One region of the Mesorhizobium sp. M1142 genome, then DNA from elsewhere that is predicted to be linked to it. Evidence: riboswitches for the same ligand, from Rfam matches in the RefSeq annotation. Region 1 holds a riboswitch; the other holds the start of a gene.

What was found. Region 1 has a riboswitch for S-adenosylmethionine ahead of NKH42_RS08970 (O-succinylhomoserine sulfhydrylase). Riboswitches for the same ligand answer to the same signal wherever they lie in the genome.
Region 2: linked by a shared signal. The riboswitch ahead of metX (homoserine O-acetyltransferase MetX) and the one ahead of NKH42_RS08970 (O-succinylhomoserine sulfhydrylase) in region 1 are both predicted to bind S-adenosylmethionine.

The regions. Positions count from the first base shown of each region.
Region 1 covers NZ_JAMYMK010000004.1:111,407-117,218, forward strand. The annotation lists gene NKH42_RS08955 (Hsp33 family molecular chaperone) at 1-284, shown strand, start outside; gene apaG (Co2+/Mg2+ efflux facilitator ApaG/CorD) at 291-683, opposite strand; gene NKH42_RS08965 (ceramide glucosyltransferase) at 912-2,066, shown strand; gene NKH42_RS08970 (O-succinylhomoserine sulfhydrylase) at 2,102-3,292, opposite strand; SAM riboswitch at 3,362-3,439, opposite strand; gene NKH42_RS08975 (2'-deoxycytidine 5'-triphosphate deaminase) at 3,575-4,669, shown strand; gene araD1 (AraD1 family protein) at 4,725-5,717, opposite strand.
Region 2 covers NZ_JAMYMK010000003.1:332,050-337,861, forward strand. The annotation lists gene NKH42_RS08055 (SDR family NAD(P)-dependent oxidoreductase) at 1-693, opposite strand, end outside; gene NKH42_RS08060 (DUF1330 domain-containing protein) at 966-1,286, shown strand; gene metW (methionine biosynthesis protein MetW) at 1,312-1,926, opposite strand; gene metX (homoserine O-acetyltransferase MetX) at 1,985-3,154, opposite strand; SAM riboswitch at 3,249-3,326, opposite strand; gene hisC (histidinol-phosphate transaminase) at 3,465-4,574, shown strand; gene NKH42_RS08080 (prephenate/arogenate dehydrogenase family protein) at 4,581-5,516, shown strand; gene NKH42_RS08085 (DUF2125 domain-containing protein) at 5,548-5,812, opposite strand, start outside.

The DNA of each region.
Region 1 (5,812 bases):
TGGCGCTGCTTGGTACCATTGAACCGACCGAGCTGATCGATCCGACGATCGGCGCCGAACGGCTGCTTTACCGGCTTTTCCACGAGCATGGCGTCCGCGTGTTCGGCGGCGTGCCGGTCGCCGACCAGTGCTCATGCTCGAGGGAGAAGATCCGCGGCATTCTCGAAGGCTTTTCCGCCGAGGAGATCAGGGACAGCACCGAGGATGGCAGCATTCACGTCGCCTGCGAATTCTGCTCGAAGCAATATGACTTCGACCCGGCGGAGTTTGCAGCGGCTGGATGACGGCCCTCAATTGACGGTGCGCCGCGTGCCCGGCAAATCGAGCGAGAAGGCGGGGATGGCGACGTCGAACGTCTCGCCCCGCTTGTTGCGCATTGTGTAGTGCCCGACCATGATGCCGGACGGGGTCGAGAGCGGGCATCCGGACGTATACTGATAGCTGTCGCCGGGGTTGAGTCCGGGTTGCTCGCCGACGACCCCGGTGCCGCGCACTTCCTCGACTTTGCCGGTACCGTCGGTGATGTGCCAGTAGCGTGAAAGAAGCTGCACGAACTCATCCGACTGATTGTCGATGGTCACCTGGTAGCCCCAGACATAGCGGTTTTGCGGCGGATCGGAGTGATCCTCCAGATAGAACGGCCTGACCTGCACTTCGATGTTGCGGGTGACGGCGCTGTACATAAACTGCTCCAAAGCAATGTAGATGGAACTTTCGATGCTCAGCGCAGTTTGGTCAACGATGCGCAGCATCTTCTTGCCCGATCTCAAGCGCAGGTGCCGAAAAACAATGTCATTTGAGTGACACATGACAATGATGGTGTGCAGGCTTGTGCCGGACGACTCAGCGTTCTGTCGAATTGTTGAAAACGGCTGTCATGCGGCCGGCATTTCTGGAGTGACCAGATCTCGATGGAACCGACATACGCAGCCGCCCTCCTTTCCATAGCCCTCCTTCTTTCAAATCTCGCCAGCATCCTGTTAGCTTCGCAGAAGCTGAAGCGACCAGCCAGTATTGCACCGCCCGCGGCCAACGCGCCGCCGGTATCGATCGTCATCCCGGCGCGCGGCGTCGAGCCGTTTGCCGAAGAGACGCTGGAGCGCGCCTTCTCACTCGACTGGCCGCGCTACGAACTCATCTTCTGTGTCGCCCATGCCGACGACCCGGTGGTCAAGCCGATCACCGCCGCAATGGCGCGCTTTCCAGCTATTCGCGCCCGCCTTCTGGTCGGTGACGACCGCATCAGCGGCAATCCAAAACTCAACAATTGCGTGAAGGGTTGGGAGGCGGCGCGTTATCGCTGGGTCATCCTTGCCGATTCCAACGTGCTTATGCCGAGCGACTACGTCCAGTACCTGATGGCGGCGTGGCGGCACGACACTGGCCTCGTCTGCTCGACGCCGATCGGCTCGCGGCCGGACGGCTTCTGGGGGGAGGTCGAATGCGCCTTTCTCAACACGCTGCAGGCACGCTGGCAGTACGCTGGAGAGGCGCTCGGCCTCGGCTTCGCCCAGGGTAAGAGCATGTTGTGGAACAAGCCAATGCTCGATGCCAATGGCGGCATCCGCGCGCTTGCCGCCGAGATCGCCGAGGACGCCGCCGCGACCAAGCTGGTCAATGGGCTCGGACTGCGGGTCAATCTTGTCGCCTCTCCCTTCGAACAGCCGCTCGGCCGGCGCACGCTTGGCGAGATCTGGTCACGGCAGGCGCGCTGGGCGCGGCTGCGCCGCGTCACCTTTGCACTGTTCTTTGCCCCCGAAATCCTGATCGGCGCGGCACCGCCGCTAGTGCTTGCACTGATCGCTGCGGCTGACGCCGGCGTCAGCCTGCCGGCAACCGCCATCGCCGTGCTGGTCGCGGCCTACCTGCCGGAATGCGCCTTGGCCTCGGCCAAGGGATGGCACCTGTCGCCGCGCACGATCCCGGCGATGATGGCACGAGACCTGATGCTTCCCGCCATTTGGGCGCGCGGATGGCTGAGCGGCGCCGTCGACTGGCGCGGCAACGTGATGACTATCCAGACAAAGACTGTCGCGGAGCTGGAAGAGACCCCGTCCGGCGCCTGATCGGCACGTCCCCGCTGCCTCTGTTCGGCCCGCCCTTATCCGGCAACTCTCAGTGCCTGCTCGATGTCTTCGAGCAGGTCGTCGGCGTCCTCAAGGCCGACTGACAGCCTGAGCGTTCCCGGTCCGATGCCGAGCTCGGCGCGGGCTTCATCAGTCAAGTTCTTGTGTGTGGTCGTCGCCGGATGGGTGATCAGGCTCTTGGCGTCGCCGAGATTGTTGGAAATCAGCACGACGTCGAGTGCGTTCTGGAAGGCAAAGGCCGCCTGCTTGCCGCCCTTCACATCGAAGCAAATCAGCGTCGAGCCGCCTGACATCTGCTTCTTGACCACGGCCGCTTGCGGGTGGTCGGCGCGGCCGGGATAGATGACGCGGGCGATTTGCGGGCGCTCGGCCAGGAAATCCGCGATGCGGCCGGCACTTTCCGTCTGCTGGCGTACGCGTAGCGGCAGCGTCTCCAGGCCTTTCAGCAGCGTCCAGGCATTGAAGGGCGAGAGGCTGGGGCCGGTGTGGCGGAAATAGTCATGCAGATTCTCGTCGATCCATTTCTTGTCCGACAGAACGATGCCGCCAAGACAACGCCCCTGGCCGTCAATATGCTTCGTGGCCGAATAGACGACGATGTGGGCGCCGAGCTGCAGGGGTTTCTGCTGCAAGGGCGTAGCGAAGACATTATCGACGATCAGCCTGGCGCCGATCGAATTGGCAAGTGCCGCGACGGCGGCAATGTCGACTACCTCCAGCGTTGGATTGGTAGGGCTTTCCAGGAAAAACAGTTTGGTGTTTGGCTTGACCGCCTTTTCCCAATTGGCGATGTCGGTGCCGTCGACCAGCGTTGCCTCAATGCCGTATTTCGGCGCCAGCGTCTCGATCACCCAGCGGCAGGAGCCGAACAGCGCGCGCGCCGCCACGATATGGTCGCCCGCCTTGGCGCTACACAGCAGTGCTGCCGTCACCGCCGCCATGCCGGATGCCGTCGCGCGCGCGTCCTCGGCTCCTTCCAGCGCGCACATGCGTTTCTCAAACATGTCGACCGTCGGATTGGCATAGCGCGAATAGATGAAGCCCGGCTCCTCGCCCTTGAAGCGGGCCTCCGCCGCTTGCGCCGTCTCGTAGACATAGCCTTGGGTGAGATACATCGCCTCGGAGGTCTCGCCGAAGCCGGAACGCAGCGTCCCGGCATGCACGAGTGCGGTCTGAGGCTTCCAGTCGCGCTTCTTGGTCATCATTCCATCCAAACACCAAAATTGGTCCAAACAACAAAAAACCGGCCGCGAAAGTCGCAACCGGTCCATATGGCCTTGCGGCCGACGGTCCTTTAGCGACTTGTTTAACGTGGCTGCAAGCCGACCGGCCAAATCACCACGGGATAACGAGCTTTAGACCCGCGCCACGCTTGCGTCAATTGCCGGCATGATTAAGAGGGTTGTACCAAGCAGGTGCCAAAGGCGTCCACGGTCGGACCTGCGACAGAACAAGACCTCGCCCGGCCTTCGAACGGAGCCAGACCCTTGCGGCAGACAGGCATTCTTCCCGATCAGCATATTTCCGAGCTGTTCCAGACGGGCGCGCTGAAATCGCCGCGCATGCTCGATGCCGATCAGATCCAGCCGGCCAGCCTTGACCTCAGGCTCGGCGACAAGGCCTGGCGAGTGCGTGCTTCCTTCTTGCCCGGCCCGGACCACAGGGTTGTCGACAAGCTCGACCGGCTGAAGCTGCACGAGATCAACCTCGCCGAAGGTGCGGTGCTGGAAACCGGCTGCGTCTACATCGTGCCGCTGCTCGAAAGCCTGGCGCTGCCCGCCCATATTTCCGCCTCCGCCAACCCGAAAAGCTCGACCGGACGGCTCGATATCTTCACCCGCGTAATGACCGACCGTGGCCACGAGTTCGACAAGATCGCCGCTGGCTATGAAGGCCCGCTCTATCTGGAGGTCAGCCCGCGCACTTTCCCGATCATCGTGCGGACCGGCTCGCGGCTGTCGCAGATCAGGTTCCGCACCGGCAATGCGCTCTTGTCGGAAAGCGAGCTGCACGAGTTGCACCGCGCCGAAATGTTGGTCGCCACCGAACCACCCAACATCTCAGGCGGCGGAATCGCGCTGTCGATCGATCTCGACGGCGACAAGGACGGGCTGGTCGGCTATCGCGGCAAGCACCACACCGGCCTGGTCGACGTCGACAAGCGCGCCGCGCAGGATGTCGTCGATTTCTGGGAGCCGCTCTACAAAAGCGGCGCCGGCGAGCTGGTGCTCGATCCGGACGAATTCTACATCTTGGTGTCGCGCGAGGCGGTCCATGTGCCGCCACTCTACGCCGCCGAAATGACGCCTTTCGACCCGCTGGTCGGCGAGTTCCGCGTCCATTATGCCGGTTTCTTCGACCCGGGTTTCGGCCATTCGGCGTCGGGCGGCACCGGCAGCCGGGCGGTGCTCGAGGTGCGTAGCCACGAAGTGCCGTTCATCCTCGACCACGGCCAGATCGTCGGACGGTTGGTCTACGAGCACATGCTGAAACGGCCGCAGGCGCTCTACGGCACAGATCTCGGCTCGAACTATCAGGCGCAGGGCCTGAAACTGTCCAAGCATTTCCGCGCCGCGCGATGAGTTTGGAACTGCCAATCTCCCCCACGAGGGGGGAGATCACGCTGTCATCGACGCCTCAAAGCGCCTTCACCGCCACCTTCACCGGCTGCTCGATTTCAAGCGGGTTGCGCAGCGGCAGGCCGAAATCCTGCGCCTCGATTTCGAATACGTCACCGGCCTCGGTCCTGATGCCGTCGGCGAAGGACAGTGTTGCCGTGCCGAACATGTGTACATGCACATCACCCGGCTGGCGGAAGGCCGAGTATTTGAAGTGGTGATGCTCGAGATTGCCAATGGTGTGCGACATGTTCGCCTCGCCCGACAGGAACGGCTTTTCCCAAAGCAGCTTGCCGTCGCGCAGGATGCGTGAAGCGCCGCGGATATCGGACGGCAGGTCGCCGATCAGGATCTCCGGGCCGAACGAAGCGTTACGCAGCTTGGAATGGGCGAGGAAGAGATAGTTCACACGCTCGGTGACGTGGTCGGAAAACTCGTTCGACAGGGTGAAGCCGACGCGGAATGGGGCGCCGTCGTCGCCGATCACATAGATACCGGCGATTTCCGGCTCCTCGCCGGCATCCTGGGCGAAGGCCGGCGACACAAGCGCCGCACCGGGCGCCACCGCCATAGTGCCGTTGCCCTTGTAGAACCATTCCGGCTGCACGCCGATCTGGCCCTTCGCCGGCTTGCCACCCTCAAGCCCCATGCGGAACATCTTCATGGAATCGGTCAGCTGTTCCTCGCCGTCCGTGCTGAGCTTCTTGTGCATGGAATCGCGGGTCGCGGCGGAGCCGAGATGCGTCAGCCCGGTGCCGGTGAGATGGAGATGCGCCGGATCGGGATGGTTGATCGGCGACAGCAGTCGTCCCTTCTTGTAGGCTGCGTCCAGATCGATGGTTTCGCCGAAGCCCTTGCGCTCGATCAGGGCGACAAGCCCGCTGCCGGTGCGCGCGGCTTCCATCGCCAGCGAATAGACGCTGCGCGCGCCGTTGATGACGCGGGTCTTGCCGCCGTTGCGGGCAACGACGCGGATCGTCTCGGCGTCGTCGAGGATCTGTGAGATCAGCATGGTAACCCTCTCTGAATTGCGGGCTTGGCGTGCCTTTCTTGGCAAACCCTGCCCGGCGCGGCTCGGACCGTTGTCCGCGCCTCGATTGAAATTCT
Region 2 (5,812 bases), on a different contig from region 1:
CTGGCCGGTGGCGAGCGCGACCACCGCCCGTCCGACGTCGGCCGGGGTTTGCATGTCGGTCATGGCGGCGATGAAGTCCGCCGGCTGGATGCCCATATAGGCAGCGACGCTGTCGACGCCGGCCTTGCCCACGCCGGTTTCCGGCATGATGCGCATCGGCGCGAGCGCCATGAAGCGAAGGCCGAGGCCGAGCCGGTCGGCTTCCTTCTGGCTATGACCGGCCAGGAACATCTGCATGCGTTTTGCGCCGGCATAGCCGCCGGTATTGGGTGGCCCGCCGGTCAAGGCCGCGCCACTGGAGATCAGAACGATACGGGTTCCCGGCTTGAGCGGACGCCGCAGAGCGGCCCGGCAAAACAGGAACGATGCCTTGACGTCCGTGTCCCAATTTGCGGAGAACGCCTTCCAGTTCTGTTCGTGCAGCGGCGCGGAAGGGGCCAGCGCGCCTGCGCAGATTACCAGCACGTCCGGTTCCAGCGCGGCGAAGACCTTATCGGGGGCGGAGTCCACCGTCGCATCGACCACGAGCGTCTTCACGCCCGAGACCTCCCAGGCAAATTGCGCCAGGGCCTGTTTTCCGCGGGCCACGGCCAGCACCGTCGCTCTCTCCTTGAGGGCGGCCTCCGCGATGGAGCGGCCGACCCCGCGGCTGCCTCCGACGACTACAACATTCTGACCTTGCAACGATCCCATGGATCACCTCTCTGCTCCCGGCCGCCGGACCATCCAGGCGCGCTCATCGATAAGGACAGCGCAGGCGTGCGGAAATCATCGGCGCCAGGCGGAAATATTTTTCAGGTGACAGCAGGGCTCGCGCACGGCCCTGTTCGGAGCAGCAACGGCAGAGGCGCGTCGGTTTTGTATTCAGTGTCATTACCTCGGGGGTAATCGACCAGCGTGCAAGGTCTCGGCAAACTGCTCCCATCAAGCCGGTTGTCCGGCTTCGACCACCAGGGAGTACAGCCATGACCGCCTACGCCGTCGCGCATATGCGCCAGGTCACGCCGGGGCCGCAGATCGTCGAGTACCTGCACAAGATCGATGCCACGCTGGAGCCGTTTGGCGGGCGCTTCATCGTGCATGGCAGCGAGGTGGAAGTCGTTGAAAACACCTGGCCGGGCCACCTCGTCATGATCGAATTTCCAGACATGCAGCAGGTGCGTGCATGGTACCGCTCGCCCGCCTATCAGGAGATCTTGCCGCTGCGCACCGAGAATTCTCAGTCCGACGTGGTCCTGGTCGATGGCGTCCAGCACCCGCACAAGGCCACCGACGTTCTCGAATAAGGGGACGATCCGCGACGATTGGCTCTTATCGTTTCAGCAGAAACACCGCCTGCTGGCCGAAAAAATTCCAGAACCACCACGGCATCGAGAAGCCGATCCGCTGGCCATTGGCGTCGAGCGCGGTCGCCTTTTCCACCGTCGCGCCAAGCTCGTCGCACAGATTGACGAAATCGCGAATGGTGCAGAAATGGATGTTGGGGGTGTCATACCAGGAATAGGGCAGGTCCTTGGTCACCGGCATGCGGCCGTTGAACAGTAGCGAAAAGCGCACCCGCCAGTGACCAAAATTTGGGAATGAGACGATAGCGCGGTTGCCGATCCTGAGCAGTTCGTCGAGCACCAATTTCGGATTGCGGGTCGCCTGCAAGGTCTGCGACAAAACGACGAAGTCGAAGCCCTTATCGGGATAGAATTGGAGATCCTTATCGGCATCGCCCTGGATGACCGACAGGCCGCGCGCCACGCATTCGTTGACGCCGCGCTGCGACAGTTCCAGCCCGCGACCGTCGACCTTCTTGGTCGCCTGCAGCAATTCGAGCAGCAGGCCGTCGCCGGAACCGACGTCTAGCACCCGCGACTGCGGCGGGATGAGATCGGCGATGACCTCGAGGTCGACGCGCTGGGCGCGGTTGACGCTCATGGGCTCGTCACTTGCCTGGCGCATGGTCCTGATCCGAACAATCCGGAACTTTTCGGGGTCATGCGCCGAGCCCTCTCGCCCGCGCCGCCGAGGCGATGAAGCCTTTGATGGCGGCGAACAGTTCCGGTTCGTCGAGCAGGAAGGCGTCGTGGCCGCGGTCGGTCTCGATCTCGACGAACGAGACCGAGGCGCCGGCCGCGTTCAGCGCGTGCACGACCGAGCGGCTTTCCTCGGTCGGGAACAGCCAATCGCTGGTGAACGAAACCAGGCAGAAGCGCGTCTTGGTGCCGGCGAAGGCATCGGCCAACCGGCCGCCATGGTCGGCGGCGAGATCGAAATAGTCCATCGCCCGGGTCATGTAGAGATAGGAGTTGGCATCGAAGCGATCGACGAAGGTCATGCCCTGATGGCGCAGGTAGCTCTCGATCTGGAAGTCGGCATCGAAGCCGAAGGTCAGGGCTTCGCGATCCTGAAGGTTGCGGCCGAACTTGCGGTGCAGCGCTGCTTCCGACAGATAGGTGATGTGAGCGGCCATGCGCGCCACCGCCAGCCCCTTTTCCGGCCGCTTGCCGTGCTCGAAGTATTTGCCGCCATGCCAGTCCGGGTCGGCCATCACTGCCTGCCTGCCGACCTCGTGGAAAGCGATGTTCTGCGAAGAATGGCGGGCGCCGGTGGCGATCGGCAGCGCCGAGAAGACGCGCTCGGGATAGCTCGAGGCCCATTGCAGCACCTGCATGCCGCCCATCGAGCCGCCCAGCACGCTGAACAGCTGTTCGATACCGAAATGCTCGACCAGCATCAGCTGCGCGCGCACCATGTCGCGGATGGTGATGATCGGCAGGTCGAGCCCGTAGGGCTTGGCGGTGGCGGGATTGGTCGAGGCGGGGCCGGTGGAGCCGAGACAGCCGCCGATGACGTTGGACGAGATGACGAAGAAACGATCGGTGTCGATGATCTTGCCGGGGCCGATCAGCACTTCCCACCAGCCTGGCTTGCCGGTCACCGGATTGGTGTTGGCGACATGCTGGTCGCCGGTCAGCGCATGGCAGACGAGGATGGCGTTGGAGCGCGCGTCGTTGAGCGTGCCATAGGTCTGGTAGGCAATCTGGAAGGGCGACAGCAGCGTGCCGGCGTCGAGCTTGAGCGGCTTGTCGGCGCCGAAACGCAACACCGGGCTCGACGGCTGGTCGGCCTCGTTGTTGGTTTTTCGCGCGCGCAAAGCGACCATCATATCTCCTTGCCCGCCTTCAGTTGTCCACCGCCAGTCTGGGCAACAACCAGCCAGGGCAACAAAAAACCGGCCATGCCTTCGCAAAGCCGGTTACAAGATGCAAACGGCCCTTTAGCAAGTTGTTTAACGTGGCTGCAAGCCGACCGGCCAAATCACCACGGAACTTTCGCTGCTCTTCTAGGACCGACGCATGGCTTCGTCAACGGCAAGTTCTTGATCCCGAATTGCCGCCCCTCGACATTCCGGGCCACGGCTTGTATTTCCGCTGCGGCTTCCGGATGGAGGCACTCTCGACGGATTTCATGGAATGAGCCAGATACCGGATCAGACACGTCCAAGGCCCCGCGCCGGCATCATGGACATCGAAGCCTATGTACCCGGCAAGAGCGCGGCGCCTGAAGGTGTCGCCAAGGTCCACAAATTGTCGTCGAATGAGAACCCGCTCGGCCCTTCGCCAAAGGCGATAGAGGCCGCGCGCGCGGTCGCCGACAAGCTCGCGGTCTATCCCGACGGCAGCGCCAGGCGTCTGAGGGAAGCGATCGCCGAGGTGCACGGGCTCAACCCGGCGAACATCGTCTGCTCCAACGGCTCCGACGAGATTCTGGGCCTGCTGGCGCAGACCTACCTCGCGCCCGGCGACGAAGCCATCATCACCGAACACGGCTTCATGGTCTACAAGATCTACATACAATCGGCCGGTGCCGTCCCGGTTACGGTCAAGGAGACCGATGAACGCGCCGATGTCGATGCAATCCTTGCCGCGGTGACGCCGCGTACCAGGATCATCTTCCTTGCCAATCCCAACAATCCAACCGGCACCTACGTGCCGTTCCAGGAGGTGCGCCGCCTGCATGCCGGCCTGCCGCGAAACGTGCTTCTGGTGCTGGATGCAGCTTACGCCGAATATGTCCGGCGCAACGATTATGAAGCCGGCGTCGAGTTGGTGGGTAGCGCAGAAAACGTGGTCATGACCCGCACTTTCTCCAAGTTGGGCCTGGGCGGCGCGCGGATCGGCTGGATGTATGCGCCAATGCATATCATCGACGCGATCAACCGCGTGCGCGGGCCTTTCAACGTCAATGCGACGGCTATCGAGGCCGGTATCGCGGCGATCCGCGACCGCGTCCATATCGAGCGCAGCGTGGCGCATAACGAGACCTGGCTGGCATGGCTGACCGAGCAACTAAGCGGGCTTGGGCTGCGGGTGACACCGAGCGTCGGCAATTTCATCCTTATCCACTTTCGCGAGGACAAAAAGCATTCGGCGGCCGCCGCCGACGACTACCTCAGTGCGCGCGGCTACATATTGCGGCGCGTTTCCGGCTACGGTTTTCCGAACGCGCTGCGCATGAGCATCGGCACCGAAGAGGCCAACCGCGGCGTTGTCGCCGCACTCGCGACATTCCTGAAAAGCTAGAACACCATGACCTCACCGATGTTCGAAAAGATCGCGCTGGTCGGCATCGGCCTGATCGGCTCGTCGCTGGCCCGCGTCATCCGCCGCGAGGGGCTCGCCGGCCAAGTCGCGATTTCGACGCGCAGCGAAGCGACGCTGGCGCGGGCAAGCCTACTCGCCCTCGGCGACACCTACACGACGGATGCGAAAGAGGCGGTTCGCGATGCCGATCTGGTCGTCGTTTCGGTGCCGGTCGGCTCTTCGGGTATCGTCGCCGCGGAGATCGCGCCGGCGCTGAAGAAGGGCGCCATCCTCACCGATGTCGGCTCGACCAAAGCATCGGTGATCGCGCAGATGCAGCCGCATGTGCCTGATGGCGTGCACTTCATTCCCGGCCATCCTTTGGCCGGCACCGAAAAGTCGGGACCAGATGCGGGTTTTGCCGAACTGTTCGAGAACCGCTGGTGCATCTTCACGCCGCTGCCCGGCACCGATCCCGCGGCACTGGAAAGGCTCTCGGAATTCTGGCGCCGCTGCGGCTCCAACATCGACACGATGGACCCGCAGCATCACGACATGACGCTGGCCATCGTTTCGCACCTGCCGCACATCATCGCCTATAACATCGTCGGTACCGCCGACGATCTGGAGTCGGTGACCAAGTCCGAGGTCATCAAATACTCGGCTTCCGGCTTTCGCGACTTCACCCGTCTCGCCGCATCCGACCCGACCATGTGGCGTGACGTCTGCCTGCACAACAAGGATGCCATCCTCGAAATGCTGGCGCGATTCTCGGAAGATCTGTCCTCGCTGCAGCGGGCGATCCGCTGGGGCGACGGCGAAAAGCTGTTCGACCTGTTCACCCGCACCCGCGCCGTCCGCCGCTCGATCATCGAGGCCGGCCAGGACATCGACGTACCGGATTTCGGTCGCCAGGCAGTCGAACACCCGCCGAAGGGATAAGCCGCGGCAGGCCGATCGCAGTCCCGACCGCCTAGTCAAGCGGCTTGATCTTGCCGAGCGGGATGAAGCCGAGCGAGGCCTTGCCCCTGACGATCTTCAGCGGCATCGACGGCTGGTTGCCGAGCAGCGCCAGTCCGGCAAAGCCGGTTTGGATCTCTTTCTTCTGCTCGGGGATGGCGGTGGCAAGGATCGCCGCCACGGCCTTTGGATCATTGAGCTTGATCGTCAGATCGGCATTTATGAGACCGCCGTCATCGACCGACAGCGGTCCGGAAACGGTGATGCGCGCAGTTCCG